2 regions of the Rossellomorea sp. DA94 genome follow, and region 1 is predicted to be linked to the other one. Evidence: a T-box and tRNA genes for the amino acid it is inferred to sense, from the RefSeq annotation. Region 1 holds a T-box; the other holds one or more tRNA genes.
The links. A T-box is a leader RNA that pairs with one kind of tRNA and senses whether it is charged. The one in region 1 lies ahead of P8596_RS11190 (tryptophan--tRNA ligase), so its partner is inferred to be a tRNA-Trp.
Positions count from the first base shown of each region.

Region 2: it has a tRNA-Trp gene. The T-box ahead of P8596_RS11190 (tryptophan--tRNA ligase) is inferred to sense a tRNA for this amino acid. The anticodon was not compared.

Region 1 covers NZ_CP122397.1:2,156,769-2,163,804, reverse strand. Annotated here, with positions in the region: gene metC (cystathionine beta-lyase) at 1-862, opposite strand, end outside; gene P8596_RS11195 (methionine biosynthesis PLP-dependent protein) at 855-1,979, opposite strand; SAM riboswitch class I at 2,071-2,180, opposite strand; gene P8596_RS11190 (tryptophan--tRNA ligase) at 2,289-3,287, opposite strand; T-box leader at 3,349-3,590, opposite strand; gene P8596_RS11185 (metal-dependent hydrolase) at 3,658-4,284, opposite strand; gene P8596_RS11180 (NUDIX hydrolase) at 4,379-5,005, opposite strand; gene P8596_RS11175 (HAD family hydrolase) at 5,028-5,684, opposite strand; gene P8596_RS11170 (hypothetical protein) at 5,901-6,080, opposite strand; gene cls (cardiolipin synthase) at 6,195-7,036, opposite strand, start outside.
Region 2 covers NZ_CP122397.1:1,338,393-1,345,428, forward strand. Annotated here, with positions in the region: rRNA gene P8596_RS07035 (23S ribosomal RNA) at 1-1,484, shown strand, start outside; rRNA gene rrf (5S ribosomal RNA) at 1,783-1,899, shown strand; tRNA gene P8596_RS07045 (tRNA-Asn) at 1,907-1,981, shown strand; tRNA gene P8596_RS07050 (tRNA-Ser) at 1,988-2,079, shown strand; tRNA gene P8596_RS07055 (tRNA-Glu) at 2,095-2,169, shown strand; tRNA gene P8596_RS07060 (tRNA-Val) at 2,201-2,276, shown strand; tRNA gene P8596_RS07065 (tRNA-Met) at 2,299-2,372, shown strand; tRNA gene P8596_RS07070 (tRNA-Asp) at 2,383-2,459, shown strand; tRNA gene P8596_RS07075 (tRNA-Phe) at 2,623-2,698, shown strand; tRNA gene P8596_RS07080 (tRNA-Thr) at 2,713-2,788, shown strand; tRNA gene P8596_RS07085 (tRNA-Tyr) at 2,805-2,888, shown strand; tRNA gene P8596_RS07090 (tRNA-Trp) at 2,897-2,970, shown strand; tRNA gene P8596_RS07095 (tRNA-His) at 2,982-3,057, shown strand; tRNA gene P8596_RS07100 (tRNA-Gln) at 3,097-3,168, shown strand; tRNA gene P8596_RS07105 (tRNA-Gly) at 3,173-3,247, shown strand; tRNA gene P8596_RS07110 (tRNA-Cys) at 3,255-3,328, shown strand; tRNA gene P8596_RS07115 (tRNA-Leu) at 3,337-3,420, shown strand; tRNA gene P8596_RS07120 (tRNA-Gly) at 3,425-3,498, shown strand; gene P8596_RS07125 (carbohydrate ABC transporter permease) at 3,806-4,702, shown strand; gene P8596_RS07130 (carbohydrate ABC transporter permease) at 4,702-5,529, shown strand; gene P8596_RS07135 (ABC transporter substrate-binding protein) at 5,612-6,889, shown strand; gene P8596_RS07140 (sensor histidine kinase) at 7,032-7,036, shown strand, end outside.

The DNA.
Region 1 (7,036 bases):
CACGACCGGGATGATAGCTCAAGCCCGGGTAATACACTTCTTCTACTTCCTTTCTGCCTTCTAGGAAGCTTGCAATCTTATAAGCTGACTCCGATGATTCCTTCAATCGGACATGCAATGTTTTCAGCCCCCTTAAGAGCAGCCAGCAATCCTGTACCCCGAGTACCGCCCCAAACGAATTCTGCAGGAAAGCAAGTTTCCCCGCAATCTCTTCATCTCCCGTTACCGCAAGTCCTGCTAAGACGTCACTATGTCCGGCAAGAAACTTCGTTGCACTGTGCAGGACAACATCCACTCCTAGACTGATTGGCCTTTGCAGCAATGGCGTCATGAATGTATTATCCAGAAATGTTAAGCAGTCATTTGCCTTGGCAAGCTTTACGACCCCTTCAATATCGGTGATATTCAATAAGGGGTTCGACGGGGTTTCCATATAAATCACCTTCGTATTGTGCTTAATTGCACAAGCCACCTCATGAAGATCTTTCATATTCACAAAAGAGTATTCGATATCAAATTTAGTAAGGACTTCCGTGATCATCCTGTATGTCCCCCCATATACTTCCTCCGAGACGAGTACGTGATCCCCACTCGACAATAATAGAAAGCTTGTTGAGATGGCAGCCATACCGGATGAAAAGGCAAAACCCCTTACCCCGCCTTCTAATTCCGCTATCGTTTCTTCGACTGTTTCCCTTGTTGGATTCCCCGAACGGCTGTAGTCATACGTACCATACTGATCAAAATCCTGTTGATGAAAGGTTGTAGCATGATGAATCGGCGTAGAAACAGCTCCTGTCTCTTTATCAAATCCGCGGGAATGGATGAGTGACGTCTGAAGTGAAAATGGTTTTTTACTCATACGTTAACACCTCTTTTTCCAATTGTTGAAAAACATTCTCCAAGTCTTCGATCAGGTCGTCGATAAATTCTATTCCTACGGAAAACCTGAGCAATCTGTTACAGATGCCAAGTCTATTTCGTTCTTCTTCAGGAATGTCGGCATGGGTCTGGGTGGCAGGATAGGTAATAAAGCTTTCAACCCCTCCTAAACTTTCAGCAAACGTTATAACCTTTAGATGTTGGAGGAATGGACCGATCCATTCTTCCTTGGCAATGCGAAAGGAAAGCATGCCCCCTTTCCCGGGATATAAGACGTCCGCTACACAGTCATGCCCTTTAAGATACTGGGCTAATTTTCGTGCATTCTTTTCATGCTGGGCCATTCTTAGACTAAGGGTCTTCAACCCTCTTATTAAGAGCCAACAATCAAATGGTGCAAGGACTGCGCCGATTGAATTTTGAATCGTATAGATCCTTTCAGCCAAGTCCTCTGTGTTGACTATGACAACTCCGGCCAGAACGTCATTATGGCCCCCTAAGTATTTGGTAGCGCTGTGAATGACCAGGTCTGCTCCCTCTTTGAGCGGTTTTTGCAGAACTGGTGTATAAAAGGTATTATCCACGATTAAAAGTAATCCACTCGCCTTTGAAATGGCTGCGACCTCAGAAATATTTGCTTCATTCATTAATGGATTGGTTGGTGTTTCAAGAAAAATAGCCTTCGTCCTCTTCGATATGTGCTCTTCTATAGAATGAGTATCACTTGTATTAACAAAATGAAATTTGATATTATATTGGGCTTCATACTGAACGAATAAGCGGTAGCTTCCTCCGTAAAGATCCTTCGATACAATCAATTCATCCCCACTTGAGAATAAACCCAGAATTGCCTGAATCGCAGCCATTCCCGAACTGAATGCAAATCCTCTATGCCCCTCTTCCAATTGAGCCAGTAGTTCTTCAAGGGTCGCCCTGGTTGGGTTTCCTGTTCTCGTATAATCATAACCGGTTGATTCACCGATTCCTCTATGTTCATATGCTGTCGATAAATGAATGGGCAGACTTACGGCACCAGTAGCTGAATCCTTCCGATTGCCTGCCTGGACAAGCAAAGTATCAATATGTTTTTTCAACATCCTTCTCTCCTTTTCGTCCCTAGAAAATGAAAAGGGGAAAAAACAAAAAACCTTCTTATGAAAATAAGAAGGTTTTATACGTTCGTTCTCCCTCTTATCGCCCAAGTTGACATCAACTTGCTGGAATTAGCACCATACCTGTTACTGTGGCTGGTTGCTGAGGTGTCTTCGGGCCAGTCCCTCTACCTCTCTTGATAAGAAACAATATGAAATTGTTAAAATGCTTTCTCATAACTTATAACAAAGACATAGAAATGTCAATGACAATTATGAATTATCTGAAAAACATCATGATCATTTTATTCTATTTCAATGATACATTCCTATTTTCCTTTTAATCTCTTTCATGAATGGGATTGTTTTTTTTCGTGCTTTTATGGCTCCATTCAGTAAGATGGCATCCAGTCTATCCCGATTGTTCAATAGGTCTTCATATTCCGACCTTGGTACTTCGATGAATGAATTCATTACGTCGAAAAGTTCTTTCTTCGCTTCCCCCCAGCCTATTCCTTGTTGAAATCTCCTTCTCATTTCTTCCGATTGATCAGTGGTTGCAAATTCTTTGTAAAGACCAAAAATGATTGAATCGTCAGGATCCTTAGGCTCTTCAGGAAGTGAAGAATCCGTTTTGATTTTATTGATCAATTTTTGAAGCTTTTTTGGTTCTTCAAATAAAGGAATGGTGTTATTATAACTTTTACTCATCTTGCGGCCGTCCAGTCCCGGTAGAACGGCCGTTTCTTCTTGGATGACGTATTCAGGGATGACAAATGTTTCTCCATATTGATTGTTAAAGCTTTCAGCTATGTCTCTGGCAATTTCCACATGCTGTATTTGATCTTTTCCGACAGGGACCAATTCGGTTTGGAAAAGGAGGATATCCGCAGCCATTAAAATGGGATACGTAAATAATCCCATATTGACTCCAGCATCAACATTTCTGCCGCTTTCTTTATTTTCTTCAACCATTGATTTATATGCGTGAGACCGGTTTAATAATCCTTTTGGTGCAAAACAAGAAAGGATCCAGCTCAGCTCAAAGATTTCAGGCACATCAGATTGACGGTAAAAAATCGCTGAATCAGGATTCAACCCTAACGCTAACCACGCTGCCGCCACCCCATATGAAAGCTCCTTCATTTCAATGGGATCATGGATTTTTGTTAAACCATGATAATCCGCAACAAAATAAGCAGTGTTATATGATTGGTTCTCCGCCAATCCCAATGCCGGTTTAATCACCCCAATATAATTCCCCAAATGTATACGGCCAGTTGGCTTGATACCAGTCAGAACTTGTTTTTTCATCCCCATCATACCCTCCGTTGAAAAATAATCAGAAAACACAAAAAGGGCTTACCGTCCTCTAAAAAAGGACGGGAAACCCGTGGTGCCACCTTCATTCGCTTACACTTCAGTAAACGCACTCATCTGTACAGAAGTCGCCTTCGATACATCGTCCCTTTTATCGGTGAGACCTTCCGCCAGAACCTACTTTATTTCAGCCTGGATGCTCAAAAGCCCATTCAACGATTCCCCATACTGATTCTCACCATCCATCAGCTCTCTTAAATGTTTCGATCGTCTACTCTTCTTCTTCATCGCAATTAACCATTTATTGTGTTCCCATTATTTTAATGTATAGGTAAATAATGGTCAAGTAGGTATAAACACATTTTTACATTTCTTTTGACGAAAGAGGAAGGAAGAGCTTTATGCCTCTCTTATTAAAAGGGAGAAACTTCATATCCGCGATCAAATGACTCGCATATCCGATGACACATGCTTCAAATACTCCATCAATCAGAATAGAAGTCTCGAGATAACGAGCGATGATAGCATAGTATATCAACCCCAGTACAGAGTGGGTATAACTGCGATGTGACACGAAGGAAGCAATAAATATATAGATGCCCAATAACCATAACCATATTTCATTTAATTGCCATCCACATGCCGTCACACCTATGCCAGTAATCATCAGCATCCTTCTCTGGGTGATGAAGCTTGTGAGTAACATCATTCCTGCCCCATAGCCAATCCCAAGCCACCGTTCTTTCCCACTGCCTTCCAGGTAGCTGTACACCATCATGAGAAAGCCGATGATTTGCGCCACCGACCTGATCATTTTGGGGGAGAAAGTAACTTTGTTACTAAGCTTTCCGTCAATATCCAAATCCGGCATGAGTCCGGATACACCGCCGATTGCTACAAGTGCGGCTGTCGCACCCGGACCGGATCCAAATGAATTCGCCACGATAAAACCTGTTGCTGCTCCAATTGCCATGTGCGCTGTGCCGTTCAATGTTTCTCCTACTCTCTTTCACAGTATGTATGTACCAAATATTCATGATAGCCTTCATCATCCATTTCCGCTATGGGAAAGAGGGATTATTTTCTTACATTTTCTGTTCTATACGATCGATGATTTTGATAAGGTAGGGCCTTTCATGAGGGACGAAATGATGATAACCAGCCTTTTTGCTGATATCGTTCTTAACCCCATCCTTGGTGACAACAAATCCTTCAAGTTCGATTTCTGCTTTATCACGTTGAATAAGCGATTTGAAATCGGACAGGCATGAACGTAAAATACCTGAAACTTCCTCCGTCTGAAGCTGAAATTCCTCGAATGAGACCGGCTTGGTATAGAGGAATACATTGGTATGCTCCCTGTCTATCATATTTTCTTGAATGAGTTCCCCTTTTACCACCCCCAAAGCCTCCAATTCCTCAAACTTGACCTTGATTCCCAACTCTTCGTGGACTTCCCTCACACCGTCTTCAATCTTCTCATCGGACAAAATATGTCCCGCGGCCGTTATATCCAAAAGACCGGGGAAATCTTTCTTATCGTCACTTCTTAACTGAAAATAGATGAAGGTTTCCTTCAAATCCTCGTCATAATGAACAAACCAGCAGTGAAAGGTCTCATGCCAGTAACCCTTCGCGTGCACCTCCGAACGGCTCGTGACCCCTAACCTATCTCCACTCTCATTCAATATGGCCAGTTTTTCCTCCTCCACTCGATCACTCCTCTCTCTTATTTCATTTCACCTTCTCTAAATATTCTCTGATTTCAATCAAGTCACCGACCACGATGTCTGCTTCATGTAACTCATTTTCCTGAGAAAAATCAAAAGCACATCCGATGGAGAGGAACTCATTCGCCTCGGCTCCTTTAAAGTCAGATCGTCTGTCTCCGATCACAATTCCGTGACTGAGATCATGATCGACCTTCACTTTCCGAATGAGTTCCCCCTTATCCTCAGAGTCAATATCCTCAATACTATAGCAGGATAAAATCCATCGATCCAACCCATAATATTCCACGATTGTCTCGAGATAACGTGGATAGCCGTTACTTGCCACAAAAATCGGAAATCCCCTTTCGGACAAATAGGCTAAGAGGTCTTCTGTATGGGTATAGAGGGCGCCCATTCCATCCAGTATGTTTTGAATCAATTTATCCTGAAATACTTCATTTACTCTTTCATGTGTATGCAAGGGATGCAGGGGCAATAGGGTCCTCCACACATCAGAAAGGGGGACACCCATTATTTCTCTATATTTTTCGAGAGGTGTATCCCCCTCCCACATTTCTTCATCTCTAAGTAATTGGAAGGTATCATGAAGTGAAGCCTCAAGTATGCGGTCTGTTTGAAATAATGTACCATCCATATCAAAAATCATTGCTGCTTTCATCTATATTCTCCTTTATTGCCATACGCACAGTCAGTATCCATGATGATTCGATCTTTCCACGAGCTTTCATTAAGCCATATCTAATCATATCAAATTTCTGCCCACTGTGAGGCAAACAATCTATAAGTAGGGTTTGGTCCACCATCCTCAGACATAAAAAAAAGACACGTGAGACCTTCCTCTTGTGTCTTTTGCTTTTTCAGTATTCTCCGTTTTCTAAGAAGCGTTCGGAAGGTAAAGAAGGACCGCCAACATCATGCCGATCACAGAGAAGATGACAATTGTGACTGCTATCGACTTGTGATACTTTGAAACATGTTTCTTCTTTGACACATTAAAAAACGTAAATGCCATTAACGAAAGAACAAACAAAGCTATAAACAAGAGCTCGCTCATGGACAATCCCTTTCTTTATTAAGGTGTTTATATCTAAACTATATGAGAACACTTTACCATATTTTCTTATTCAACAAAAATTTTTACCTCCGTACATCATGAATCCAGATTGAACTAGAAGTAATAATAAAGCCAGGGGGGTGTCTTTTGTAAGGCTTTTTCCCAGGAGGGCAGCTCATCGAAAGCTTCCATGGTCAGCTTTTCACTATCCTTCATATCATTTTCAATTAGGGATTCCAAATGTTTCGCCACTTTTTCGTCCCGAATGATGCAGTTGCTCTCATCATTTAAGTAAAAGCTGCGCGGATCCCAATTGGCTGTCCCTACGTCGGCCCATGCATGATCTACAACCATCACCTTACCGTGAAAAAACCCCTTCTGATACAGATATAATTTCACTCCTTCTTCTAAAAGGCTCTTTTCTATTCTGTAACTAACGGGTTTGGTGAACCAGGCATCCGTATCATCCGGTACAAGGATATTCACCTCGACCCCTCTCTTCACCGCATCTTTCAATGCGGTGATAAGCTTATTGGTGGGGATAAAATATGGGGTTGTGATGGTCACACTCGTTTCTGCTTCATTTATCCAGTCAATGGTTCTTTCAATAAGAGGATCTCCAGTAGAAAAAATGAAATGAACACTGCCTTCAGAGCTTGTTGACGTATATGGTCGCGCAGCACTCTTTAAACTCTCGCCACCGTCCTCTGTCCAATCTTTTTTGAACTGCTTATATACTTCTTTCCCCGCATCGCCTGCCAACCGAATATGGTAGTCCCTCCAGTAGCCAAGCTTTGGATCTTTTCCGAGATATTCATCCCCCATGTTGAATCCTCCAATATAGGCAATGCTTTCATCAATGGAAATAAGCCTGCGATGGTTCCGATGGTGAAGGGAATAGAAAATATTCTTAAATTTAATGGGTCTGCTTTTCGTAACCTTTACTCCGGCCTTTT
Region 2 (7,036 bases), 820 kb from region 1:
CCTCTTTTCCGTTTGAGCAATGGGGGGACGCAGGAGGATAGGGTAAGCGCACTGCTGGATATGTGCGTCTAAGCAGTTAGGCTGATGATGAGGCAAATCCCATCATCGTGAAGGCTGAGCTGTGATAGCGAGCGAATTATAGTAGCGAAGTTCCTGATTCCACACTGCCAAGAAAAGCCTCTAGCGAGGAAAAAGGTGCCCGTACCGCAAACCGACACAGGTAGGCGAGGAGAGAATCCTAAGGTGAGCGAGAGAACTCTCGTTAAGGAACTCGGCAAAATGACCCCGTAACTTCGGGAGAAGGGGTGCTCTGGTAGGGTGCAAGCCCGAGAGAGCCGCAGTGAATAGGCCCAGGCGACTGTTTAGCAAAAACACAGGTCTCTGCGAAGCCGTAAGGCGAAGTATAGGGGCTGACGCCTGCCCGGTGCTGGAAGGTTAAGAGGAGTGCTTAGCGCAAGCGAAGGTGCGAATCGAAGCCCCAGTAAACGGCGGCCGTAACTATAACGGTCCTAAGGTAGCGAAATTCCTTGTCGGGTAAGTTCCGACCCGCACGAAAGGCGTAACGATCTGGGCACTGTCTCAACGAGAGACTCGGTGAAATTATAGTACCTGTGAAGATGCAGGTTACCCGCGACAGGACGGAAAGACCCCGTGGAGCTTTACTGTAGCCTGATATTGAATTTTGGTACAGCTTGTACAGGATAGGTAGGAGCCTTGGAAACCGGAGCGCCAGCTTCGGTGGAGGCATCGGTGGGATACTACCCTGGCTGTATTGAAATTCTAACCCGCGCCCCTTATCGGGGTGGGAGACAGTGTCAGGTGGGCAGTTTGACTGGGGCGGTCGCCTCCTAAAGAGTAACGGAGGCGCCCAAAGGTTCCCTCAGAATGGTTGGAAATCATTCGCAGAGTGTAAAGGCACAAGGGAGCTTGACTGCGAGACCTACAAGTCGAGCAGGGACGAAAGTCGGGCTTAGTGATCCGGTGGTTCCGCATGGAAGGGCCATCGCTCAACGGATAAAAGCTACCCCGGGGATAACAGGCTTATCTCCCCCAAGAGTCCACATCGACGGGGAGGTTTGGCACCTCGATGTCGGCTCATCGCATCCTGGGGCTGTAGTCGGTCCCAAGGGTTGGGCTGTTCGCCCATTAAAGCGGTACGCGAGCTGGGTTCAGAACGTCGTGAGACAGTTCGGTCCCTATCCGTCGTGGGCGCAGGAAATTTGAGAGGAGCTGTCCTTAGTACGAGAGGACCGGGATGGACGCACCGCTGGTGTACCAGTTGTCTTGCCAAAGGCATCGCTGGGTAGCTATGTGCGGAAGGGATAAGTGCTGAAAGCATCTAAGCATGAAGCCCCCCTCGAGATGAGATTTCCCATCACGTAAGTGAGTAAGATCCCTAGAAGATGACTAGGTAGATAGGTCAGAGATGGAAGCTTGGCGACATGTGGAGTTGACTGATACTAATCGATCGAGGACTTAACCACACTATAAAGCGGAGGCGGCTTGAACAGAGACGACAAGCATTTCTGGGCAATCAGAAGAGGGTGCTCTTTACCCTCAGCTGATTGAACTGAAATGACCTCGAGTCTCTAGCCGCCGGAGCTGGACTGCATTCTACTTTCAATAGTAGATGCAACATTGGTCGATATTCGGCTTTCTTGACATCAATCCTTTATCTAGTTTTGAAGGAATAAAATTTATATGAAAATATAAAAAAATCCTTGAAAAAAATTATCTACACGATATAATAGTACTTGTCCTTAAAAAAGAGACAATACATAGTCTGGTGACAATGGCGAAGAGGTCACACCCGTTCCCATGCCGAACACGGAAGTTAAGCTCTTCAGCGCCGATGGTAGTTGGGGGATCTCCCCCTGTGAGAGTAGGACGTCGCCAGGCATATCGTTCCGCAGTAGCTCAGTGGTAGAGCTATCGGCTGTTAACCGATCGGTCGCAAGTTCGAATCTTGCCTGCGGAGCCAATATATGGAGAGCTGTCCGAGTGGCCGAAGGAGCACGATTGGAAATCGTGTAGACGGTTAACGCTGTCTCAAGGGTTCAAATCCCTTGCTCTCCGCCATTATATTTTCAATAAGGCCCATTGGTCAAGCGGTTAAGACACCGCCCTTTCACGGCGGTAACACGGGTTCGAATCCCGTATGGGTCACCATTTTCTTTCAAAAAGAATTCATTTACATAGTGGAGGATTAGCTCAGCTGGGAGAGCATCTGCCTTACAAGCAGAGGGTCGGCGGTTCGATCCCGTCATCCTCCACCATTTATTTTTTTGTTCATATCGTCGCGGGGTGGAGCAGTTCGGTAGCTCGTCGGGCTCATAACCCGAAGGTCGCAGGTTCAAATCCTGTCCCCGCAATACCATTTTTGGTCCGGTAGTTCAGTTGGTTAGAATGCCTGCCTGTCACGCAGGAGGTCGCGGGTTCGAGTCCCGTCCGGACCGCCATTTTTACTTAGAGTATTGTTTCTTGAAAAGGAAAAGGGTTTCGATAAGCGAGAAGGTCGAGGAAGCGATCGAAGGAACACCGTAGCGTATTTAACATACGTGAGGATGTGACTGAGTGAGCTGACGAAGAGATTCGAAGCTTAGCGGAAGCCGGAAACTATTTGGCTCAGTAGCTCAGTTGGTAGAGCAATGGACTGAAAATCCATGTGTCGGCGGTTCGATTCCGTCCTGAGCCACCATTTATTTACTTGATGCCGGTGTAGCTCAACTGGTAGAGCAACTGACTTGTAATCAGTAGGTTGGGGGTTCAAGTCCTCTTGCCGGCACCAGTCAAGTGATTTAGCTGGAGGGGTAGCGAAGTGGCTAAACGCGGCGGACTGTAAATCCGCTCCTTCGGGTTCGGCAGTTCGAATCTGCCCCCCTCCACCATTTATTTTAGGGGTATAGTTTAACGGTAGAACGAAGGTCTCCAAAACCTTTGGTGTGGGTTCGATTCCTACTACCCCTGCCAATTTTAACATGGCGATTGTGGCGAAGTGGTTAACGCACCTGATTGTGGTTCAGGCATTCGTGGGTTCGATTCCCATCAGTCGCCCCATAAAAGTCACATTTTTATTTCCGTGACATATACTATCAGTGGGCTATAGCCAAGCGGTAAGGCATCGCACTTTGACTGCGACATGCGTTGGTTCGAATCCAGCTAGCCCAGTAGTGCGGAAGTAGTTCAGTGGTAGAACACCACCTTGCCAAGGTGGGGGTCGCGGGTTCGAATCCCGTCTTCCGCTCCAATATTAAGGCGGCATAGCCAAGTGGTAAGGCATGGGTCTGCAAAACCCTGATCACCGGTTCAAATCCGGTTGCCGCCTCCAAATGTAATGCCGGTGTGGCGGAATTGGCAGACGCGCACGACTCAAAATCGTGTTCCTCTGGAGTGCCGGTTCGATCCCGGCCACCGGTACCACATCGCGGGTGTAGTTTAGTGGTAAAACCTCAGCCTTCCAAGCTGATGATGAGGGTTCGATTCCCTTCACCCGCTCCAACTTACATACGACAGACTTTCTCTTTATGAGGAAGTCTTTTTTATTTGTTCAAATCTCAGCATTATTTCAACACCACTTAATGATTTGCAAAACTAACTTTTCACACAAAACTCACAACCTTTTCTTTTACCCATCACCCACCAAAACAAAACCCATCTAGTCAAAATAGTGCACCTTCTTCGTCAATTGAGTTCCCCTTATTAAGAAAGCGCTACCATTATAATAAAAGAAAGCGATTACACAGATAGGGTGGTGATACGGGTGGAACCAAAGATTCAGACTGGACCAGTAAGCCCAGATGTACAAATGAAGGCAGTGACAAAGAAGAAGTTCAAGTATAAGAGCTTGCTGACGTACGCTGCCTTTGTTGGACCGGCACTTTTATTTTTCTTAGTGATTCAGATTCTTCCATTCTTGATGGGTGTGTATTATTCCTTCACCTCATGGAATGGTGTCAGCTCGGTTGTCGAGTGGGTTGGATTCGATAACTACAAAAAGATCTTCACGGATGATAAGACGTTTTTTAATTCATTCATGTTCACTACGAAGTTTATGTTTGCGGCAGTGATCATCAGTAACTTGATAGGATTCGGATTTGCCCTGTTGTTGAATGCCGCGTTGAAGACGCGCAATATCCTGAGGACGGTATTCTTTATCCCCAACGTCATCGGGGGATTGTTACTAGGGTTCATCTGGCAGTTCATCTTTGTTAAAGGATTTGCATCACTTGGGAATATGACGGATATCGGATTCTTTAAGATGCCGTGGCTTGGTGATGAGAAGACGGCTTTCTGGGGGATTGTCATCGTATTTGCCTGGCAGATATCGGGGTATATGATGGTCATTTATGTAGCGGCATTGCAAGGGGTGGACAATTCACTTCTTGAAGCAGCGAAAATGGATGGGGCATCAAATTGGACCCTCCTCACAAAAATCATTATTCCTTTAATATTACCTGCATTCACGATTTGTTTCTTCCTGACGATTTCGATGGCATTTAAAATATTTGATCTTAACATCTCGCTGACAGGCGGTGGGCCATTTAACTCCACGCAATCTGTAGCGATCAATATCTATCAGGAAGCTTTCCAGAATAACCGTTATGGACTTGGGACGGCGAAGTCGATTCTGTTCTTTGTGGTAGTGGCCGTGTTTACGACGGTCCAGGTAATGGTGACGAAGAAGAAGGAGGTTGAGGCGTAATGGGCAATCGCTATACGAAAAGAACATTTGTATTAGAGATCATCGGGATTGTGATCGGGCTCATTTTCCTTATCCCTTTCTACTTCGTACTAGTCAACTCGGTGAAACCATTTGCTGCGATTTTGATTGATGCGGCAGCATGGCCGGAGGAATTTATGTTTTCGAACTACGCAAAAGTGTGGGAAGTCATTAATTTCCCCCGGGCTTTCTGGAACTCATTGATCATCACCGTTTTCAGTAATATTGGCCTAGTGATCATCAGCTCAATGGCGGCGTGGAAAATGGTCCGTACGCCAGGGAAGTTCAGCAAGATCTTATTCGTGATCTTTGTTTCAGCCATGGTGATCCCGTTCCAGACGGTGATGATTCCCTTGATGAAGGTCGGGGGTACACTGGGACTGACAAATAGCATTCCCGGTCTCATTCTCATGTACTTTGGGTTCGGAGTGCCACTTTCCCTGTTCTTATATCACGGATTTGTGAAAACCGTCCCGATTGAAATCGAGGAATCAGCGATGATAGACGGCTGCAGTCAGTTTGGCGTGTTTTGGAGAATCGTCTTCCCATTACTTAAGCCGATAACGGTTACTGTGATTATTTTGAACACATTGTGGATCTGGAATGATTACCTGCTTCCACTCCTTGTGTTACAGGATGCGGAACTGCGTACGATCCCGCTTGCAGCAAGCTCCTTCTTTGCACAGTATACGAAGCAGTGGGATATGGGACTTGCAGCTTTGGTACTTGGGATCACACCGATCATCATCTTCTTCCTGTTTTTGCAGAAGCATATCATCAAAGGAATTGCGTCAGGTTCGATCAAGTAGATATAAAGTTTCTGTCGAGATGGTCTATCATTGATACAGAAATTTATATAAAATATTTTATATCAGGGAGGTCATTCCATTTATGAAGCGTATTTTATTACTATGTATGTCTTTGGTTTTAGTATTTGGAATCATTGCAGGTTGTTCTTCTAAAGACAAAACAAGCAGTTCAGGCGGGGATTCAGGTTCAGGTGATGATGTCGTAACATTGAATTTCTTCCAGTTCAAGGTTGAAATTGCCGATCAGCTTCAAGAAATGATCAAAGAATTCGAAGCGGAGCATCCGAACATTAAAATCAAGCTTGAAACCGTTGGTGGAGGTGCCGATTACGGTGCTGCCCTTAAAGCGAAATTTGCATCAGGTGAAGAGCCGGATATTTTCAACAATGGTGGATTCAAAGAGTTAGAGCTTTGGAAAGAGAAGCTTGCGGATCTTTCTGGTGAACCTTGGGTTGAGCATGTCCTTCCGATCGGGAAAGTTCCGATGACGGATGAGGACGGCAAGCTTTATGGTATGCCAGTTAACTTAGAAGGGTATGGTTTTGTTTACAACAAAGATTTATTCGAAAAAGCAGGTATCACTGAGCCTCCTAAAACGATTGATGAGTTGAAAGACGCTGCGAAGAAGCTCGAGGCGAAGAAAATCACTCCATTCTCAGCTGGTTACGGCGAGTGGTGGGTAATCGGTCAGCATTTACTGAACATTCCTTTTGCACAACAGGAAGATCCGGATGCGTTCATCGCGGGACTTTATGACGGTTCTGAGAAGATTGTAGGGAACGAGAAGTTCAAACAGTTTAAAGAAGTACTGGATACTGAGCTTAAATATGCCAACGATAATCCTTTAACAACGGATTATAATACGCAGGTCACGTTGTTTGCTTCTGGTGAAACGGCGATGCTTCAACAGGGGAACTGGACGGAGAACATGATCACGGAGATCAATCCTGATATCAACATGGGCTTCCTTCCGATTCCGATCAGCAATGACGAGAATGCAGATCGCCTTCCTGTCGGTGTACCGAATAACTGGGTATTGAATAAGAACTCTAAACACCTTGAAGAAGCGAAAACATTCTTGGAGTGGATGGTTTCATCTGAAACAGGTAAGCGTTATATCACAGAAGAATTTGCGTTCATTCCTGCATTTGATAATATCGAGCCGAATGGTCTTGGTGACCTGGGTCAATCCATCCTTGACTACTCTAAGGATGAGAAGACGATTCCTTGGACTTGGTTCAAATGGCCGGATGGAGCGAACAAAGAATTCGCTGCGACCATCCAGGAATATGCAGCCGGAAAAATTGATTATGATACTGTACTTGAGCGATTCCAACAAACGTGGGATAACTTGAAGTAAACAGAATAGTAGAAAGCATGTCTATTGAAGGCATGCTTTCTATTTTATAAGTTTAGTAGGAATATTTCGAAAAAACACTTCCAAGAGCGGGGAATAACACTTTATACTAGTGTATAAGTGAGACCTGGGAGGTCCGTCCCTCATGTT